One region of the Kineococcus lubricus genome, then DNA from elsewhere that is predicted to be linked to it. Evidence: predicted binding sites of a transcription regulator. Region 1 holds the regulator's gene; the other holds the start of a gene.
What was found. Region 1 encodes HrcA, which represses chaperone genes, less so after heat shock. Its sites were predicted from a motif close to GNTNGCACTCGGNNNNNCCGAGTGCNANC; they were not measured.

Region 1 (4,204 bases):
AGCCTGGTGGGGTCCGTCGACGCGGTGCGCCGGCGGCTCGCCGACCACGAGCGGGCCGGGGTCACGACCGTCGCGCTGGTCCCGCTGGGGGCCGACCCCGCCGGGGACCTGCGCGCGGTGGCGTGAACCTCAGCGCACCACCCGGAAGATCAGCGGGTAGCGGTAGGCGCGCCCCTGGTTGGCCGCGACCGCCGCGAGGATCGTGAAGATCAGCGCGACGACGCCGGGCACCACCATGAGGCCGTACGACAGGCCGAAGGTGAACAGCGCCAGGACCGAGCAGAGGACGAACAGCACCGCCTCGTAGACGATCAGCGAGATCGTCATGTTCAGCGCCTCGGAGGTGTGCCCGCGCACGAACCCGCTGCGGTCCTTGAACACCAGGAACAGGATCAGCGGGCCCAGGAACGGCAGCGTCACGAAGCTCGCGGCGATCGCGGACAGGTGCCCGAACATCCCCCACATCCGCTCGTCCGACGGCGACATCGGGACCGGGGCGTAGGGCTGCTGCGGCGGGTACGGGGGTTGGCTCACCCCTCGATCGTGACCGTTCCCTCAGCGGTCCGCCAGGTCGGCGGTCACGAAGTCGACGAGTTCCTCCACCCGGCCCAGCAGCGCCGGCTCCAGGTCGGCGTACGTGCGCACCGTCCCCAGGATCCGCTTCCAGCCCTGCGCGACGTCGGCCTGGGTGGCGCGCGGCCAGCCCAGCTCGGCCAGGACCCCCTTCTTCCAGTCCTGCCCGCGCGGGATCGCCGGCCACGCCGTCCAGCCCAGCCGCTGCGGCCGCACCGACTGCCACACGTCGACGAACGGGTGCCCCACCACGAGCACGTGCGGGCTCTTCCCGACGCCGGCGACGATCCGCGACTCCTTCGACCCCGGCACCAGGTGGTCCACGAGGACGCCGATCCGCCGCCCCGGCCCCGGGCCGAAGGAGCGGATGGCCGCGTCGAGGTCGTCGACCCCGTCGAGCATCTCCACCACGACGCCCTCGACGCGCAGGTCGTCGCCCCAGACCTTCTCGACGAGCTCGGCGTCGTGCCGGCCCTCCACGAGCAGGCGCGAGGCCCGCGCGGTCCGGGCGGGGGCGCCGGCGACGGCCACCGACCCGCTGGCCGTGCGGGTCGGCCGGGCCGGGCCCGCGGCCCGGGGCGCCACGAGCCGCACCGGCTGCCCGTCCACCCAGAACCCCGGTCCCAGCGGGAAGGTGCGGGTGCGGCCCTTCGCGTCCTCCAGGACGACGACGTGCACCCCGCCGCTCTTCTCCACCCGCACGACCGCGCCGACCCAGCCGGTGTCGACGTCCTCGACGACCAGGCCGCGCACGGCGGGCTCGTCGCGGTGGGTGGGCCTGGGGCGGTTGCGGGCGTGCGGGTCGGCGGAGAGCACGTCGGCGCCGTACCGGTCGTCGTAGCGGGTCACGGGGGAACGCTAACCACGCCCCGCGGGCCGGCGGGGGAGGCGCGACCGGGGCGCGAGCGCCTAGACTTGGCACTCGCGCGCGTTGAGTGCCAGACGCGCGGGAGCAGAGCACCGGGTGCCGGAGCAGGGAGGGACGGATGAGCGACGACCGCAGGCTCGCGGTGTTGCGGGCCATCGTCGAGGACTACGTCTCCAGCCACGAGCCCGTCGGGTCCAAGACCCTCGTGGAGCGCCACGCCCTCGGCGTCTCGCCCGCGACCATCCGCAACGACATGGCCGTGCTGGAGGAGGAGGGGTACATCACCCAGCCGCACACCAGCGCCGGGCGGATCCCCACCGACAAGGGGTACCGCCTGTTCGTGGACCGCCTCGCCAACGTCAAACCCATGTCGGCGGCCGAGAAGCGGGCCATCGAGACGTTCCTGCACGGCGCCGACGACCTCGACGACGTCGTCGACCGCACCGTCCGGCTGCTCGCCCAGATCACCCGGCAGGCCGCCGTCGTGCAGTACCCCTCGCTCAGCCGCGCCGGCGTCCGGCACGTCGAGCTCGTCGGCGTCGGCGGCCGCAGCGCGCTGCTGGTCCTCATCACCGACTCCGGCCGCGTCGAGCAGCGCGTCCTGGACATCCGCTCGGCCACCGACGCCGACGACCTGGCCGTCGCGCTGGCGACCCTGCGCACCCGGATCAACGCCTCCGTCGGGGGCAAGCGGCTGCGCGAGGCCCGCGAGGGGCTGACCGACCTCGTCCAGCAGACCCCGCCGGAGGACATGGCGGTCGCCGCCGAGGTCGCCGCCGCGCTGGGGGACTGCCTCAGCGCCTCCCTGGAGGAGCGCGTGGTCATCGCCGGCACCGCGAACCTCGTCAAGGGCGCCGACCTGTCCACGTCCCTCGGCAACGTCCTCGAGGCCCTCGAGGAGCACGTCGTGCTGCTGCGCCTGGTGCAGGAGCTCGCCGAGGAGGAGGACGCCGGCTCCGGCGGGCGCGGCGGCCTCACCGTCCGGATCGGTGCGGAGAACCTGCACCTGGGACTGGACGGCACCTCCGTGGTCACCAGCGGCTACGGCACCGAGACGGTCCTGGCCCGGCTCGGCGTCCTCGGCCCGACCAGGATGGACTACCCGACGACGATGGCCGCGGTGCGTGCGGTGTCACGCTACGTCTCGCGGATCCTCGCGCAGTGATCTTCGCAGTGCTCAGAACCGACAGGAGAGACCCGACCTCGTGAGCGACTACTACGACGTCCTCGGCGTCTCCAAGGACGCCTCCACGGAGGACATCAAGCGCGCGTACCGCAAGCTCGCGCGCAAGTTGCACCCCGACGTGAACCCCGAGGCGGGGGAGCAGTTCAAGGAGGTCTCCCAGGCCTACGAGACGCTGTCCAACCCCGAGAAGCGGTCCGCCTACGACCGCGGCGGCGCGGGGGCCGGTGGCCCCGGCGGCGGCTTCGGCGCCGGGTTCGGGTTCTCCGACATCATGGACGCCTTCTTCGGCCAGGGCGGCGGCGGCCGCGGCGCCGGGCCCGCCAGCCGCACCCAGCGCGGCCAGGACGCGCTCATCCGCGTCGACGTCGACCTCGCCGAGGCGGCCTTCGGCGGCGAGCGGTCCATCCAGGTCGACACCGCGATCCTGTGCCCCACCTGCAAGGGGTCCTGCTGCCAGCCCGGCACGAGCCCGCAGACCTGCGACATCTGCCACGGGCAGGGCTCGGTGCAGCGGGTCGTGCGCTCGCTGCTCGGCCAGGTCATGACGACGCAGGCCTGCCCCACCTGCCGCGGCTTCGGCACCGTCCTGCCCTCGCCGTGCCTGGAGTGCTCCGGGGAGGGCCGCGTCCGCGCCCGTCGCCCGATGACCATCCGCATCCCCGCCGGCGTCGACACCGGCACCCGCATCCAGCTGGCCTCCCAGGGCGAGGTCGGCACCGCCGGCGGCCCGCCCGGTGACCTCTACGTCGAGATCCACGAACGCCCGCACCCGGTGTTCTCCCGCTCCGGTGACGACCTGCTGTGCACCCTGCAGGTGCCGATGACCGCGGCCGCGCTCGGCGCGACGATCCCGCTGGAGACCCTCGACGGCGCCGAGGAGGTCGACGTCCGACCCGGGGCGCAGGCCGGTGAGGTCGTCACCCTCAAGCAGAAGGGCGCCGAGCACCTGCGCGCCCAGGGCCGCGGCGACCTCCTGATCACCCTGGAGGTCGTCACCCCCCGCGACCTCGACGAGGAGCAGGAGGAGCTGCTGCGCCGGCTCGCCGAGCTGCGCGGCGAGGTGCGCCCCTCCGGGAAGCTGTCCGAGACCCACCAGGGGGTGTTCTCGAAGCTGCGGGACCGGTTCTCCGGGCGCTGAGCGGCGCGCGGCTCAGCCGCGCATGCCCGCCAGGAAGCCGCTGATCTGGCTGCGCAGCTCCTCGGCCAGCTGCGACAGCCCGGTGGTGTCCTGCGCCCCGCCCCAGCCGGAGGAGCCGTCGACGGCGGTGCGCACGCCGTCGACGAGGCCGTTCATCTCCACGATCGTGCTGCCGATCCCGGTGATGGCGCGCACGGCGTCCTGGGCGTTCTGGCGGATGCTGTCGACGCGCTGGCTGACCTGCTCGGTGGCGCGCCCGGACTGGTCGGCCAGCTCCTTGACCTCGGCGGCGACCACGGCGAAGCCCTTGCCGGCCTCCCCGGCCCGGGCCGCCTCGATCGTCGCGTTCAGCGCCAGCAGCCGCGTCTGGTCCGCGATCGCGTTGATGACCGAGACGACCTGCTGGATCTCGCGCGAGGCCTCGGTGAGCGCCTGCATG
Region 2 (4,204 bases), on a different contig from region 1:
GCGGCTCGGAGGCCGCCTTGCGGACCAGGGCGACACCGGTCGCCTCGTCGCCGGTCTTGCCGAGGTCGCCCTCGAGCACGGAGACGGCGTGCACCAGGGCCGAGCCGCCGCCGGCGACGATGCCCTCCTCGATCGCGGCGCGCGTCGCGGAGACGGCGTCCTCGATGCGGTGCTTCTTCTCCTTGAGCTCGACCTCGGTGTGCGCGCCGACCTTGATGACGACGACGCCACCGGACAGCTTCGCGAGGCGCTCCTGGAGCTTCTCGCGGTCCCAGTCGGAGTCGGTGCGCTCGACCTCGGCCTTGATCTGGGCGACGCGGCCGGCGATGTCGTCGGCCGAGCCGGCGCCGTCGACGATCGTGGTGTCGTCCTTGGTGACCGTGATGCGGCGGGCGGTGCCCAGCGCGTCGAGGTCGATCTGGTCGAGCTTGAGGCCGACCTCCTCGGCGACGACCTGCGCGCCGGTGAGGGTGGCGATGTCCTGCAGGATCGCCTTGCGGCGGTCCCCGAAGCCGGGGGCCTTCACCGCGACGGCGTTGAAGGTGCCGCGGATCTTGTTGACGACCAGGGTCGACAGCGCCTCGCCGTCGACGTCCTCGGCGATGATCAGCAGCGGCTTGGCGGCCTTGAGGACCTTCTCCAGCAGCGGCAGCAGGTCCTGGACGGTGGAGATCTTGCCCTGGTGGACCAGGACGTACGCGTCCTCGAGGACCGCTTCCTGACGCTCGGCGTCGGTCACGAAGTACGGCGAGATGTAGCCCTTGTCGAACTGCATCCCCTCGGTGAAGTCCAGCTCGAGGGCGGTCGTGGAGGACTCCTCGACCGTGATGACGCCGTCCTTGCCGACCTTGTCGAACGCGTCGGCGAGCAGCTCGCCGACGGTGGAGTCCTGGGCCGAGATCGTCGCGACGTGGGCGATGTCGCCCTTGCCGTCGACGTCGCGGGCCAGCGACAGGAGCTTGTCGTTGACGGCCTCGACGGCCGCGTCGATGCCGCGCTTGAGGCCGGAGGGGGCCGCGCCGGCCGCGACGTTGCGCAGACCCTCCTTGACGAGGGCCTGGGCCAGCACGGTCGCGGTGGTGGTGCCGTCACCGGCGACGTCGTTCGTCTTGGTGGCGACCTCCTTCGCGAGCTGCGCGCCGAGGTTCTCGTACGGGTCCTCGAGCTCGACCTCGCGGGCGATGGTGACGCCGTCGTTCGTGATCGTCGGCGCCCCCCACTTCTTGTCGATGACGACGTTGCGGCCCTTGGGGCCGAGGGTCACCTTGACGGCGTTGGCGAGGGCGTCGACACCGCGCTCGAGGGACTTGCGGGCGCTGTCGTCGAACGAGAGCTGCTTGGCCATGTGTTCTTCCTTCCGGAGCTCGGGCAGAACGAGGGACGCCCCGGGCACCCGGTGTTCGGGCGCCCGGGGCGTCAGGACCTCGTGCCGCTTACTTGGCGACCTTGGCGAGGACGTCGCGCGCCGAGAGGATCAGCAGCTCGTCGCCGCCGTACTTCACCTCGGTGCCGCCGTACTTGGAGTAGATGACCTTGTCGCCGACGGCGACGTCGACCGGCACGCGGTTGCCGTTGTCGTCCACGCGGCCCGGACCGACGGCCAGGACCTCGCCCTCCTGGGGCTTCTCCTTGGCGGTGTCCGGGATGACGAGACCGGAAGCGGTCGTCTGCTCCGCGTCGAGCGGCTTGACGACGATGCGGTCCTCGAGCGGAGTGATGGAGACCGACACTGGTGCGGCCCTCCCCTTCTGCTTCAGCGAACGTGGCGTACGGGACGGTCGGTGGGGTGGGGAGCGGACGCACGTCGTCGCGGGTGCCGTTCGGCCGCTGCCCCGTTGGCACTCCCCCGTGAGGAGTGCCACCGACGCTGCGCGTGACGTTAGCACTCACGACCGGCGAGTGCCAGGTCCGGGTCGGTCCTGGCAGCATCCACCGGGTGAACACCGCGGACGTCCAGGCCCTGCAGTCCCCCGCCGGCCGGTCCCTGCTCGCCGAGCTGGCCGGGACCGCCGGCGAGGACCCCGTCGCCCTCGCCACCCGGCTGCGCCGCGCCGGGCACGACCCCGCGCTCGCCGCCCTGGCCACCACCCAGGTGCGGCTGCGGGAGAGGGCCGCCGCGAAGTTCGGCCCGCGCGCCCACGAGCTGCTGCTCACCGCCGCCGGCGCCGAGCAGGCGACCCGCGCCGTCGTCGCCGCCGAGCACGCCCGACGGTTCGCCGCCGCGGGCGTGACCCGCGTCGCCGACCTCGGCTGCGGGGTCGGGGCGGACTCCCTGGCCTTCCTCGACGCGGGCCTGGACGTCCTGCCCGTCGACGCCGACCCGGTCACCGCGGCCGTCGCCACCCACAACCTCGGGGTGCCGGTCCGCTGCGAGGACGTGACGGCCGGCGTCGTGCAGGAGCTGACCGCGACCGACGGGGCCTGGTTCGACCCGGCGCGGCGCACCTCCGGCGGACGGCGCCTGTTCGACCCCGAGGCCACCTCCCCGCCCCTGTCGTTCGTGCTGGCCACCGCCGCGCGCGTCCCGGCCACCGGCGCCAAGCTCGCCCCCGGCCTGCCGCACGACCTCGTGCCGCCCGGCGCCGAGGCGCGGTGGACGTCCGTGGACGGCGAGGTCGTCGAGTGCGCGCTGTGGTGCGGACCGCTGGCCCGCCCCGGCGTCGGGCGCAGCGCCCGGGTGGTCCGCGGGGCCACCGCCCTGGAGCTGGACGACCGCGACCTGCCCGTGGCGGACGTCGGGGACGTCGGGCAGTACCTGCACGAACCGGACGGGGCCGTCATCCGCGCCGGGCTCGTGGGCCGCGTCGCGCACGACCTCGGGGGCCGGCTGGTCGACGAGACCATCGCCTACGTGACGACGGACGACGCGGCGACGTCGGGGTTCGCCCGCTCGTTCCGGGTGCTGGAGGTGATGCCGTTCGGGCTGAAGACGCTGCGGGCGCGGCTGCGGGCCCTGGACGTCGGGCCGCTGACGGTCAAGAAGCGCGGGACGGCCGTCGACCCCGACCAGCTGCGCAGGCAGCTCGCGCTGAAGGGCTCACGGCCCGCGACGATCGTGCTGACCCGCCTGCGGGGCAGGCAGAGCGTCCTGCTCGTCGAGCCCGTCAGCTGAGGCGCGCCCGCAGCACCAGCGCGTCGACGTCGTCGGGCTGGTAGTAGCGCGCGCGCCGGGCGATCTGCTCGAACCCCTCGCTGCGGTACAGGTGCTGCGCGGGCTCGTTGTCGGCGCGGACCTCCAGCAGCAGGTGCCTGGCCCCGGCCCCGGCGGCCTGCGCCCGCAGGGCCCGCAGCAGCTCCCGCCCCGTGCCGCGGCCCTGCCGGTCGCGGGCGACGCCGATGGTCTGCACGTCGGCCTCGGCGCCGTTGACCGCGACCCCGCCGTACCCGACGACCCGCCCGTCCTCCACGGCCACCAGGAAGCGCCGGTTGGGCCGGGCCAGCTCACCCCAGAACGACTCCGGCGACCACGCGGTGCCGCCGAACAGGTCGGCCTCCAGGGCGTGCACGTCGGTCAGGTCCCACCAGCGCATCTCCCGCAGCTCCACCCGCGCGAGGGTACGGGCCGCGCTACGCCGTGACGCGCTTGCGCGCCCCCGGCTCGGTGGCGTCCGGGCGCCGCAGGTACAGCGGCTCCGGCGGCACCAGCTCCAGCCCGCCGCGGCCGGCGAGCGCGTCCACGACCAGCTGCGCCAGCGCGCCGCCGTCCACGACCAGGGGCCCGCGCTCGGCGCCGAGGACGTCGGGGTACAGCCGGGTGCCCGAGCCGACGACCGGCACGTCCACGCGGACCTCGGCCGGTGCCCCGACGTCCGGACCCGCGGTCCGCCGCACCCCCTCGGCGCCCGCGCGGTAGCGGGCGGTGTGGACCTCCCGGCGGCGGGCGTCGGTGGCGACGAGGAACTCCCCGTCCAGCCCACCGGCGGCGGCCTGGGCCGCGAGCGCGTCGAGGGAGCAGACGCCGTGGACGCGCGCGCCCCACGCCAGCGCCAGCGAGCGGGCGGTGACGATGCCGACCCGCAGGCCCGTGTACGGGCCCGGGCCGACGCCCACGGCGACGTCGGTGACGTCGGTGCGCTCGCGGCCGGCGTCGGCCAGCACCGCGGCGATCGTCGGGACGAGGACCTCGTTGTGGCTGCGGGCCGTCCCGGCGCGGGTGGACCGCAGGACCCGCTCACCGTCGTGGAGGGCGACCGCCACCCCGTCG

Region 2: a site for HrcA is predicted at 1,879-1,907, ahead of groES (co-chaperone GroES). Genes of this name have one in related genera too.

What each region holds. Positions count from the first base shown of each region.
Region 1 is NZ_JBJLSK010000016.1:56,022-60,225, forward strand. It holds gene ACRYRX_RS13700 (LLM class F420-dependent oxidoreductase) at 1-126, shown strand, start outside; gene ACRYRX_RS13705 (DUF4870 domain-containing protein) at 130-534, opposite strand; gene ACRYRX_RS13710 (DUF3097 domain-containing protein) at 556-1,422, opposite strand; gene hrcA (heat-inducible transcriptional repressor HrcA) at 1,560-2,606, shown strand; gene dnaJ (molecular chaperone DnaJ) at 2,647-3,765, shown strand; gene ACRYRX_RS13725 (methyl-accepting chemotaxis protein) at 3,778-4,204, opposite strand, start outside.
Region 2 is NZ_JBJLSK010000001.1:254,773-258,976, forward strand. It holds gene groL (chaperonin GroEL) at 1-1,345, opposite strand, end outside; gene groES (co-chaperone GroES) at 1,434-1,730, opposite strand; gene ACRYRX_RS01155 (class I SAM-dependent methyltransferase) at 1,937-3,112, shown strand; gene rimI (ribosomal protein S18-alanine N-acetyltransferase) at 3,105-3,530, opposite strand; gene tsaB (tRNA (adenosine(37)-N6)-threonylcarbamoyltransferase complex dimerization subunit type 1 TsaB) at 3,568-4,204, opposite strand, start outside.